Regions from separate parts of the Actinomadura sp. B10D3 genome, predicted to be linked through region 2. Evidence: riboswitches for the same ligand, from Rfam matches in the RefSeq annotation. Region 2 holds a riboswitch; each other region holds the start of a gene.

Region 1 (3,265 bases), on a different contig from region 2:
CGCCGCGACCGTCGCGTCCTTCGCCGGGCTGGCGCCGGTGAGCGCGGCGTGCGCCGAGGCGGGGGGCGCGGTGAGCGCGAGCACCGTCCCGGCGGCCGCGGTGCCCGCGGTGACCCGGAGCGCCGCCCGGGTCATGCCCGGCTCCGCGCCCTGGTCACGCCGTACGCGCCGACGCCGATGCCGATCACGCCCACCGCGAGGCCGGCGCCGCCGAGCAGCCGCGCCGTCCCGTCATCGGCGGACGCCGCGGGCCCGCTCGCCGAGACGGGCTTCACCTGGGCGCTCAGGCCGGTTCCGGTCGCGGTGCCCTCGGGGAGCAGCTTCAGGACCGGCGACGGGTGCTCCGGCTCCGCGGCCCCCTCGGCCGGAGGCTCCTCCCACTTGACGACCTCGCCGCCCGTGTAGGTCTGGTCGGCCTTGAAGACGAGCTGGCCGGTGTCGGTGGGCAGCGGTCCGAGCGAGACGTCGAACTCCTGGAACCGGCCGGGCTCGATCTCGCCCCCCGACCAGGTGATCTCCGTGATCGCCTCGGTCAGCTCGGCGCCGTGCGCCTGGATCGGCTTCGGGAGCTTGGACTTCTTCGTCTTCACCGTCCAGCCCGGGGTCGGGCGGACCGACACCGACGCCAGCGGATGGTCGGCGGGCAGGTGCACCACGACCTTGGTCGTGGACGCGTCGTCGCGCTCGTTCGGCACGCGGAACGAGACCTTGGCGTACGAGCCCTGCTCGGCCGCCTTCGGGTTGACGGTGACGTGCGCGGACGCGGCCGCGGCGAACCCGATCACGGCCATGGAGGCGAGCGACGCGACGGCGCCTGCGCGCCGGGCGCCTGGAAGGAAACGCATGGAGGAACTCCGTTCGAGTCGTACGGGAAAGGCCGGACGCGCCAGGAAGCGGCGTCCGGTGATGTACTGCGCTCGGGCTCAGAGGTGAGCGAGCGCCCTCGAACGCGGCGGGGGACCCCGCCGGACCACCTGGTGCCGCAGGGACCGGCCGGTGGCCGTGATGGCGGCCGGTGCTCGCGCCGTCCGGCGGGGACGCGCCGGCGGCTCGGCCGGCTCGACGGCGAGGAGGGCCAGGAGCAGCCGGATCGGACGGTTCGCCAGCGCGGCGACCTGCCGCGCCAGCGCCCACGCGGCCCGCTCGCCGCGGCGCAGCCACCAGGCCGCGACCAGCGCGGCCACGCAGTGCGCGAGCGTCATCGCGAGGCCGCTCCCGGCGCCGCCCTGGGCCGCCCCGCCGGCCATCGCGGCGTGCGCCTCCGGCATGTGATGCCCCGCCGGCCCGGACGCGGCGGCGAAGAGCGTGTGCAGCGCGAACTGCCCGCCGAGCAGCCCGCCGAAGATCGTCGCCAGCGAGCGCTCATGGCCCGCCAGCACCGCCGTCACGCCGAGGACCGCCGCGAACCCCGCCAGCGCCGACCAGGCCGGGACCGGCACCCCGCTCGCCAGGACGTGCCCGAGGGTCGCCAGCGTGACGCACACCGTGGCGAACACCACGGCGCGCGCGGTCCTGAACAGCGGCTGCGAGGCGGGCGGGGGCATGGCGCCACCATCGTCCCACCCCGGGCCGGGGTCGCGCATCCGACCCGGCGAATCCGCGACACACCCAACATCTTGGGGTTGTGCAAAGATCGTCGACTACATGTAGGGTTCAATCCCGTGCTGGTACGCCCCCGCCGCACGTGCGGCGGGGGCGTCGTAAGAGGGAACCCGGTGCGAGTCCGGGACTGCCCCGCAGCGGTGAGCGGGAACGACCGCCGTCATCACGCACTGGGCCACGCGGCCTGGGAAGCGACGGCCAGTAGGACGCCTTTCGAGGCGGCGCCCGCGAGTCCGAAGACCTGCCCGCACGACCGGTTCGGGGTCCGTGGTCGGCCCCCGGATCGCCACGTCCAGGCCTCGCGGGTGGGCCGGGGGCGGAGCGCGGCATGCCGCCGCGTCCCCGTTCGCATGCCTCCGCGAGGCGGCTTGCGAGGGGAGATGCACGTGACACAGGCTCTGGCCGCGCCGCCTTCGGCGCCGATCGCCGCCGAGGTCGAGGCGGCCTGCGACGGGGTTCCCGGCGTGGACGCCGGACGGCTGCTCGCCGCCGTCCGGGCCGCCGGCGGCGACGACGCCGGCGCGCTGCGGGACCTGGCGATCGGCGAGGCCGCCGCCCTGGTGCCCGCCGAGCCCGGCTACTCCAGGGTCGCCGCCCGGCTCCTCGGCGGCCGGATCCGGGACGAGGCCGCGTCCGCGGGGGTCCGGACGTTCGCCGAGTCGGTCGCCGCCACGCACCGGGAGGGCCTGCTGGCGGACGCTCCGGCGGCGTTCGTCGCCGCGCACGCGTCCGCGCTGGACGCCCTCGTCGACGAGTCCGCCGATGACCGGTTCGAGTACTTCGGGCTCCGGACGCTCTATGACCGGTACCTGCTGCGGCATCCGCGGTCGCGGCTCGTGCTGGAGCGCCCGCAGCACTTCCTTCTGCGGGTCGCGTGCGGGTTGTCCGAGACCGTTGGCGAGGTCGCGGAGCTGTACGGGCTGCTCAGCACGCTGGCGTACCTGCCCAGCTCGCCGACGCTGTTCAACTCCGCGGCCCGCCGCCCGCAGCTGTCGTCCTGCTTCCTGCTCGACTCCCCGCGGGACGAGCTGGAGTCGATCTACGAGCGGTACGGGCAGATCGCGCGGCTCAGCAAGTACGCGGGCGGCATCGGCGTCTCGTGGACGCGGGTGCGGTCGCGCGGCTCCCTGATCCGCGGGACGAACGGGCACGCGAACGGGATCGTCCCGTGGCTGCGCACGCTCGACGCGTCCGTCTCCGCCGTCAACCAGGGCGGCCGCCGCAAGGGGGCGGCCTGCGTCTACCTGGAGCCGTGGCACGCCGACGTCGAGGAGTTCCTGGAACTGCGCGACAACACCGGCGAGGACGCGCGCCGCACCCACAACCTGAACCTGGCCAACTGGATCCCGGACGAGTTCATGCGCCGCGTCGAGGCCGACGGGACGTGGTCCCTGTTCGACCCGAAGGAGGTCCCCGAGCTGGCCGACCTCTGGGGCGAGGCGTTCGACGAGGCGTACCGGGCGGCGGAGAAGGAGGGGCGGTTCGTCCGGCAGATCCCGGCCCGCAAGCTCTACGGCCGGATGATGCGCACGCTTGCGGAAACGGGCAACGGGTGGATGACGTTCAAGGACGCCGCCAACCGCGCCTGCAACCAGACCGCCGAGCCCGGCCAGACCGTCCACCTGTCCAACCTGTGCACCGAGATCCTTGAGGTGACCGCGGA
Region 2 (3,265 bases):
GCCGACCGCGCCCGCTCCACCACGCCCGGCGACCACACCAGGTCCTCGACGAGGTCGGTCATCCCGCACGCGTGGATCATCCGCACGGCGACCCGGGCCACGCCGTCCGGCAGCCCCGACAGATCGGCCTCCGCGCGGATGGTCGCGAACGACCGCCGGTAGATCTCGGCGCCGTCCCGGACGTAGTCGATCACTGCTGTCCCTTCGCCGTCTTCAGCACGACCGGGCCGCGGGGCATCCCGCAGCGCCGCTCGCATCCCGCCCAGTGGACGGGGGTGTCGGGGGCACGGCTCAGGCCCGCGACGAAGCGCCGGGCCTCTCCCTGCACGTCGCCCTGCGATCTCGCGCAACCGGGACTGCCCGTGCACGCGGTGACGCCGATCCAGGGTGAATCGGGGTCGGTCGCGAACCCCGCGGAGCCGAGCCGTCCCGCGATGCGGTACGCGTCCGCCGGGCCCAGGTCCCGGACGACGGCGCTGCGCCAGGGCGTCACCCTGACCTCGTCCGCGACGCCGGCGAGCGCCTCGGCCTGCGCGCCGGACAACCGGCCGAGCGGCGGAACGGCCTCCAGCGCGACCAGCCCGTTCCGCTGCGGGACGACCCCGGCGTGCGGACGCGGCGGCTCCAGGGCCGCCGCGGTCCGCACCAGCTCTCCGCCGAGCTCGGACGCCACACGCCGCGGGCCGTCGGGCACCTCCGCCAGGCGCCAGGCGTCGCCTCGGATCGAGAGGAAGATCTCGGCCGCCGCGACCATCGTCCGGACCGGGTCGCCGGGCGGCAGGACGCTCGGAAGCCCGGCCAGCAGGAAGCCGCCGGGAGTGTGCGTGAGGTCCGCTTGCAGCGAGGCCACGTCGCCGCTGCCGTCATCGAAGGCGAACAGGAACCGTCCCGGCAGCCCTGCCAGCGGCGGCCGTCCGCACAGCGCCCGATCGAGGTCCGTGACCAGCGGGTCCGTCTCCAGGGCGCCGTGCTCGCCGCGCCCGCCGAGCGGCGAGGCGACGATGTTGCGCACACGCTCATGTGACGGAGAGGGAAGCAGCCCGGCGGCCGCCAGCCGCTCCGCGAGCGCCGCCGGGTCCCGGACGCCGCGCACCTGGAGGTTGCCCCGGGACGTCAGCTCGATGACGTCCGAGCCCAGGTCGCGGGCGGCGCCTCCGAGCACCCTGAGCTGCGCGGACGACACCGCGCCCCCCGGCACCCGGACGCGCGCCAGCGCCCCGTCGGCGGCGTCGTGTGTCTGCAGCGCCCCAGGACACGCGTCGGCACGGGCTCTGACATTCGGCACGGGGAGGATGTTAACCACACTTTGCGGGCGGGCCGCGCTGCCGTAGGGTTCTGGGCAGGCGATGGCAATGGGAGGAAGCCGGTGCGAATCCGGCGCGGTCCCGCCACTGTGACCGGGGAGCGAACCCCGCCGAAGGCCACTGTCCGCACGGACGGGAAGGCCGGGGCGAGCGTCGATCCGGGAGCCAGGAGACTCCTGCCGTCGCGACACCCGCGACCGGGGCGAGGACCCCAGGGGGAGGAACGGCCGTGTCCGCTGGCACCGTCCTGCTGCTGTCGACGTCCGACACCGATCTGCTGAGCGCCCGCGCGTCCGGAGCCGGCTACCGGCTCGGCAACCCCGCGCGGCTCTCCGTGGACGACCTGCCCGGGCTGGTCGAGGGAACCGATCTCGTCGTGGTGCGGCTGCTCGGCGGGCGGCGCGCGTGGGAGGACGGGCTCGACGCCCTGCTCGCGGGGCCCCGGCCGGTCGTCGTCCTCGGCGGCGAGCAGGCCCCCGACGCGGAGCTGATGGAGCTGTCGACGGTGTCCGGCGGCGTCTGCGCCGAGGCGCACTCCTACCTCGCCCACGGCGGTCCCGCCAACCTCGCCGAACTGCACGCGTTCCTGTCGGACACGGTGCTGCTGACCGGACGCGGGTTCGGGCCGCCGCGGCCGGCGCCCGCCTGGGGACGGCTCGAGCGCGAGACCCGCGGCGGCGACGGCCCCGTGATCGGCGTGCTCTACTACCGCGCCCACCACATGGCCGGGAACACCGACTTCGTCGAGGCCCTGTGCGAGGCCGTCGAGGACGCCGGCGGGCGGCCGCTCCCCGTGTTCTGCTCGTCGCTCCGCACCGCGGAGCCCGCACTGCTCGACACGCTCCGGGAGGCGGACGCGCTGGTCGTGACCGTCCTCGCGGCGGGCGGGACCAGGCCCGCCACGGCCGGGGCCGGGGGCGACGACGAGGCGTGGGACGTCGGCGCGCTGGCCGCGCTGGACGTGCCGATCCTCCAGGGCCTCTGCCTCACGACGAGCCGCGCCGAGTGGGAGGCGAGCGACGACGGCCTGTCCCCGCTGGACGCCGCGTCGCAGGTCGCGATCCCCGAGTTCGACGGGCGGATCATCACCGTCCCGTTCTCGTTCAAGGAGACCGGCGAGGACGGCCTCACCGTCTACCGGGCCGATCCGGAGCGGGCGGCGCGGGTCGCCGGGATCGCGGTCCGGCACGGGCGGCTGCGGCACACCCCGCCCGCCGAGCGGCGCATCGTGGTGATGCTGTCGGCGTACCCGACGAAGCACTCCCGCGTGGGCAACGCCGTCGGTCTCGACACCCCGGCGAGCACCGTGCGGCTGCTGGCGCGGCTCGACGCGGCCGGGTACGACCTCGGCGAGGGCTTCCCCGGCGTCCGGGAGCAGGACGGCGACGCGCTCGTCCACGCGCTCATCACGGCCGGCGGGCAGGACGAGGACTGGCTCACCGAGGAGCAGCTCGCGGGCAATCCGGTCCGCATCTCGGCGGCGTCCTACGAACGCTGGTACCGCACCCTCCCGGAGGTGTTCCGGGGCGAGACGGAGCTGCACTGGGGCGCGCCTCCCGGGCAGCTGTTCGTCCAGGACGGCGACATCGTGCTCGCCGCCCTCCGCGCCGGGAACGTCGTCGTCATGGTGCAGCCGCCGCGCGGCTTCGGGCAGAACCCCATCGCGATCTACCACGACCCCGACCTGCCGCCGAGCCACCACTACCTGGCCGCGTACCGGTGGCTGGCGGACGAGTTCGGCGCGCACGCGATCGTCCACGTCGGCAAGCACGGCAACCTGGAGTGGCTGCCCGGCAAGGCGGCGGGCATGTCCGCGTCCTGCGGCACCGACGCCGCGCTCGGCGACGTCCCGCTGGTCTACCCGTTCCTCGTCAACGACCCGGGGGAGGGGACGCAGGCCAAGCGCCGCGCGCACGCCGTCCTCGTCGACCACATGGTCCCGCCGATGGCCCGCGCCGAGA
Region 3 (3,265 bases), on a different contig from region 2:
ATGCTGAAGCTGGCGGCGGAACGCGCGGACGGGACGGTGCTCTGGATGACCGGTCCGGTGACCGTGCGCGACCACATCGCGCCGACCATCACCGCGGCGGCACAGGCGGCCGGACGGGACGCGCCGCGGGTCGTGTGCTGCCTCCCGGTCTGCGTGACCGACGACGTGGAGCGGGCCAGGGAGCGGGCCGCGAAGACGTTCGAGGTGTACGGGACGCTGCCGTCCTACCGGGCGATGATGGACCGGGAGGGCGTCGAGGGCCCCGGAGACCTCGCGGTCGTCGGGGACGAGGACGCGGTCGCGGCGAAGCTGGAAGAGCTGGCGAAGGCCGGCGTCACCGATTTCGTCGCCGGCGAGTACATGCCGGGCGACGACCGCAGGCGCACCCGGGAGTTCCTCAAGACCGTCACGGGGCGATGAGCTCGTAGAGGTTGCCGCTGGAGTCGGAGAAGAAGAGGCCGCGCCCGCCCAGCGGGTGGTTCTCGTCGACCCGCCCGTTGTCCGGGTGGGCGGGGTCGTCGCCGTACGGGATCTCGCGGGCGTCGAGGCGGTCCCGGACGGTGTCGAAGGTGGCGGCGTCCACGTCGAAGGCCAGGTGGTGGCCCTGCGGGTAGGCGACGGTCATGAAGTCGAGGGTGAGCTCGTCGTTCACGCGGATCGGGACGAAGTGCCGCGCGTGCGGGTGGACGCCGGTGTAGGGCAGCCCCATGACGGTGGCGAAGAAGCGGGCGGCCTCGTCGTTGTCGGCGGCGGTCACGATCGTGTGGTTGAGCGTGATCGTCATTCGGGGGCTCCTTCCTTGAGGGCTCCGTGGAGGAAGACGTCCAGGTAGTCGTCGACCGGCAGCGGGTCGGGCGTCTCGGGGCCGCCGGGCGGGCGGGAGCGGGTGAAGAGCAGGCCCATGAACAGGCTCGCGATCTGCTCGGCGGGCAGGCGCAGCCGGTCGCGTTCCGGTTCGAACAGGTCGGCGAGGGCGTCGCGGGTGCGGGTCATCGCGTTCTCGCGCCCGGCGCCGGGATGGTCGCGGCCGCCGGGCAGGCCGCGCCCGCCGCGGCCGGTGGCGTGCAGCGCGCCGATGACCAGGCCCATGCGGGTGAGGTAGGCCTCCACCGCGGCGGCGGCCTCGGCGAGGCGGGCGGGCAGCGGCTGGTCGAGCGGGATCGCCTCGATCTCCGCGAGGACGTGCTCGCCCCGGAGCGCCTCGGCGACGCACGCGTCCAGCAGTTCCTCCTTGTCGGCGAACACCCGGAAGATCGTGGCCTCGCCGATCCCGGCCGCGCGGGCGATCTGGCCGGTCGTGACGGCGGTGCCGTGCTCGGCGACCAGCGGCAGCGCGGTCCGGACGATCATTTCGCGGCGTTCCGGGGGGCTCATCCCGGGAGCGCGCCGCCGTCTCTTCTGCTCCATGCCCGCCAGGCTACGGAGTGAGTACTCACTCCGTCAATGTCGAAGTGAGTATACTACTCACTCCGCGGATTCCGACAGACCCGCACTCATGGGCTGATACCGTTGCGATGCTGCGCGCCTGGAGCGAAGTCCGGTGAGAATCCGGCGCTGTCCCGCAACTGTGGTGCCCTTCCGAGTGGCCGAGCCAGGTCGCCTCCTCGCGCGCCGACGACCGTCGACCTCGTGGAAGGGCGATCCGTCCTGAGCGGGCCGCGGCTTCCCGCAGCATGGAGGCTCCTGTGAGACCCGTACGCACCCTCGGCGCGGTGATGGCCATCGGCGCCGTCCTGTTCGCCTCCGCATGCGGCGGCGACGACGCGGCGTCCGGAGACGGGACGACGTCCGCCGAGCAGTCCGTCACCGTCCAGGCCGCGAACGGCGCGGTGACGGTGCCGGCGAAGCCGAAGCGGATCGTGTCCCTCTCCCCCACCCACACCGAGACGCTGTTCGCGATCGGCGCCGGTCCGCAGGTGGTGGCGGTGGACGAGTACTCCAACCACCCGGCGAACGCGCCGAAGACGAAGCTGTCCGGCTTCAAGCCGAACGCCGAGGCGATCATCGCTTACAAGCCGGACCTCGTCGTGCTGTCCGACGACCTGAACGGCGTGGTCAAGGCGCTGGAGAAGGTGAAGGTGCCGGTCCTGCTGGAGCCGGCGGCGGCGAAGCTGGACGACGCCTACGACGAGATCACCGACCTCGGACAGGCCACCGGCCACACCGCCGAGGCGAAGAAGGTCACCGACGGCATGCGGGCCTCGATCCAGCGGACGGTCGCCGCGTCGTCCAAGGCCAAGGGCCTCACCTACTACCACGAGCTCGACCAGCAGCTTCACTCGGTGACGTCGCAGACGTTCGTTGGCCAGGTGTACGCGCTGTTCGGCCTACAGAACATCGCCGACAAGGCCGGGAAGGCGTCCGGCGGATACCCGCAGCTGTCCCGCGAGTACCTGCTCAAGCAGGACCCGGACCTGATCTTCCTGGCCGACACCAAGTGCTGCGGGCAGAACGCCGCCGCCCTCGGCAAGCGCCCCGGCTGGTCGGACCTCAAGGCCGTCAAGGGCCAGGGCGTGGTCGAACTCGACGACGACATCGCCTCCCGCTGGGGTCCCCGCCTGCCGGAGTTCGTGAAGGCGATCGGCGACGCCGCCCAGAAGGTCCAGTGACCGGGGACTCCCGCCCGTGAGCAAGCGCCCGGCCCGCTCCGGAGACGTCCCCGACGACCAGACCAAGACGTCTGCGCGACGCGGGCAGAAGCCCGCGTGGCGCGGGCGGGGGGAGGCGCGGCAGCAGGCCCGGCTGCGGCCGCTGCCGCTCGCGGTGGCGGTGGGCCTGCTGGTGGCGGCCCTGCTGGCCGGGGTGCTGGTCGGGGCGGCCGGGCTGCCGGTGGCGGGGGTCCTGAAGGCCCTCGCCGACAAGATCCCGTTCGTGCACGTCGACTCGGGGTTCGGGGTGATCGACGAGAACGTGCTGTTCGAGCTGCGCGTGCCGCGGGCGCTGATGGCGGCGCTGGCCGGGGGGATGCTGGCGGTGGCGGGCGCCGGATACCAGGGCGTGTTCCGCAACCCGCTCGCCGACCCGTACCTGCTCGGCGCGGCGGCCGGTGCGGGGGTCGGCGCGACGGTGGTGATCGTGCTGGTGCCGGGCGACCCCGGATACGGGGTGCCGCTGGCCGCGTTCGCCGGCGCCATGGGCGGGGTGTTCCTGGCGTACGCGCTCGGCAACGTCGCGGCGGGACGCGGGAACGGGGCGGCCACGCTGGTGCTGGCGGGGGTGGCGGTGTCGTCGTTCCTGGCGGCGGTGCAGACGTTCATCCAGCAGA

What was found. Region 2 has a riboswitch for cobalamin ahead of cobN (cobaltochelatase subunit CobN). Riboswitches for the same ligand answer to the same signal wherever they lie in the genome.
Region 1: another riboswitch for cobalamin. It lies ahead of ABGB11_RS05640 (ribonucleoside-diphosphate reductase subunit alpha); the one in region 2 lies ahead of cobN (cobaltochelatase subunit CobN).
Region 3: another riboswitch for cobalamin. It lies ahead of ABGB11_RS38490 (ABC transporter substrate-binding protein); the one in region 2 lies ahead of cobN (cobaltochelatase subunit CobN).

Annotation. Positions count from the first base shown of each region.
Region 1 is NZ_JBDPLY010000002.1:500,421-503,685, forward strand. Features, by position in the region: gene ABGB11_RS05625 (copper resistance CopC family protein) at 1-135, opposite strand, end outside; gene ABGB11_RS05630 (YcnI family protein) at 132-845, opposite strand; gene ABGB11_RS05635 (hypothetical protein) at 924-1,544, opposite strand; cobalamin riboswitch at 1,649-1,866, shown strand; gene ABGB11_RS05640 (ribonucleoside-diphosphate reductase subunit alpha) at 1,989-3,265, shown strand, end outside.
Region 2 is NZ_JBDPLY010000010.1:33,359-36,623, forward strand. Features, by position in the region: gene ABGB11_RS17105 (precorrin-8X methylmutase) at 1-194, opposite strand, end outside; gene ABGB11_RS17110 (precorrin-3B synthase) at 191-1,285, opposite strand; cobalamin riboswitch at 1,357-1,480, shown strand; gene cobN (cobaltochelatase subunit CobN) at 1,534-3,265, shown strand, end outside.
Region 3 is NZ_JBDPLY010000040.1:60,027-63,291, reverse strand. Features, by position in the region: gene ABGB11_RS38505 (LLM class F420-dependent oxidoreductase) at 1-420, shown strand, start outside; gene ABGB11_RS38500 (VOC family protein) at 407-784, opposite strand; gene ABGB11_RS38495 (TetR/AcrR family transcriptional regulator) at 781-1,407, opposite strand; cobalamin riboswitch at 1,496-1,616, shown strand; gene ABGB11_RS38490 (ABC transporter substrate-binding protein) at 1,686-2,609, shown strand; gene ABGB11_RS38485 (iron ABC transporter permease) at 2,743-3,265, shown strand, end outside.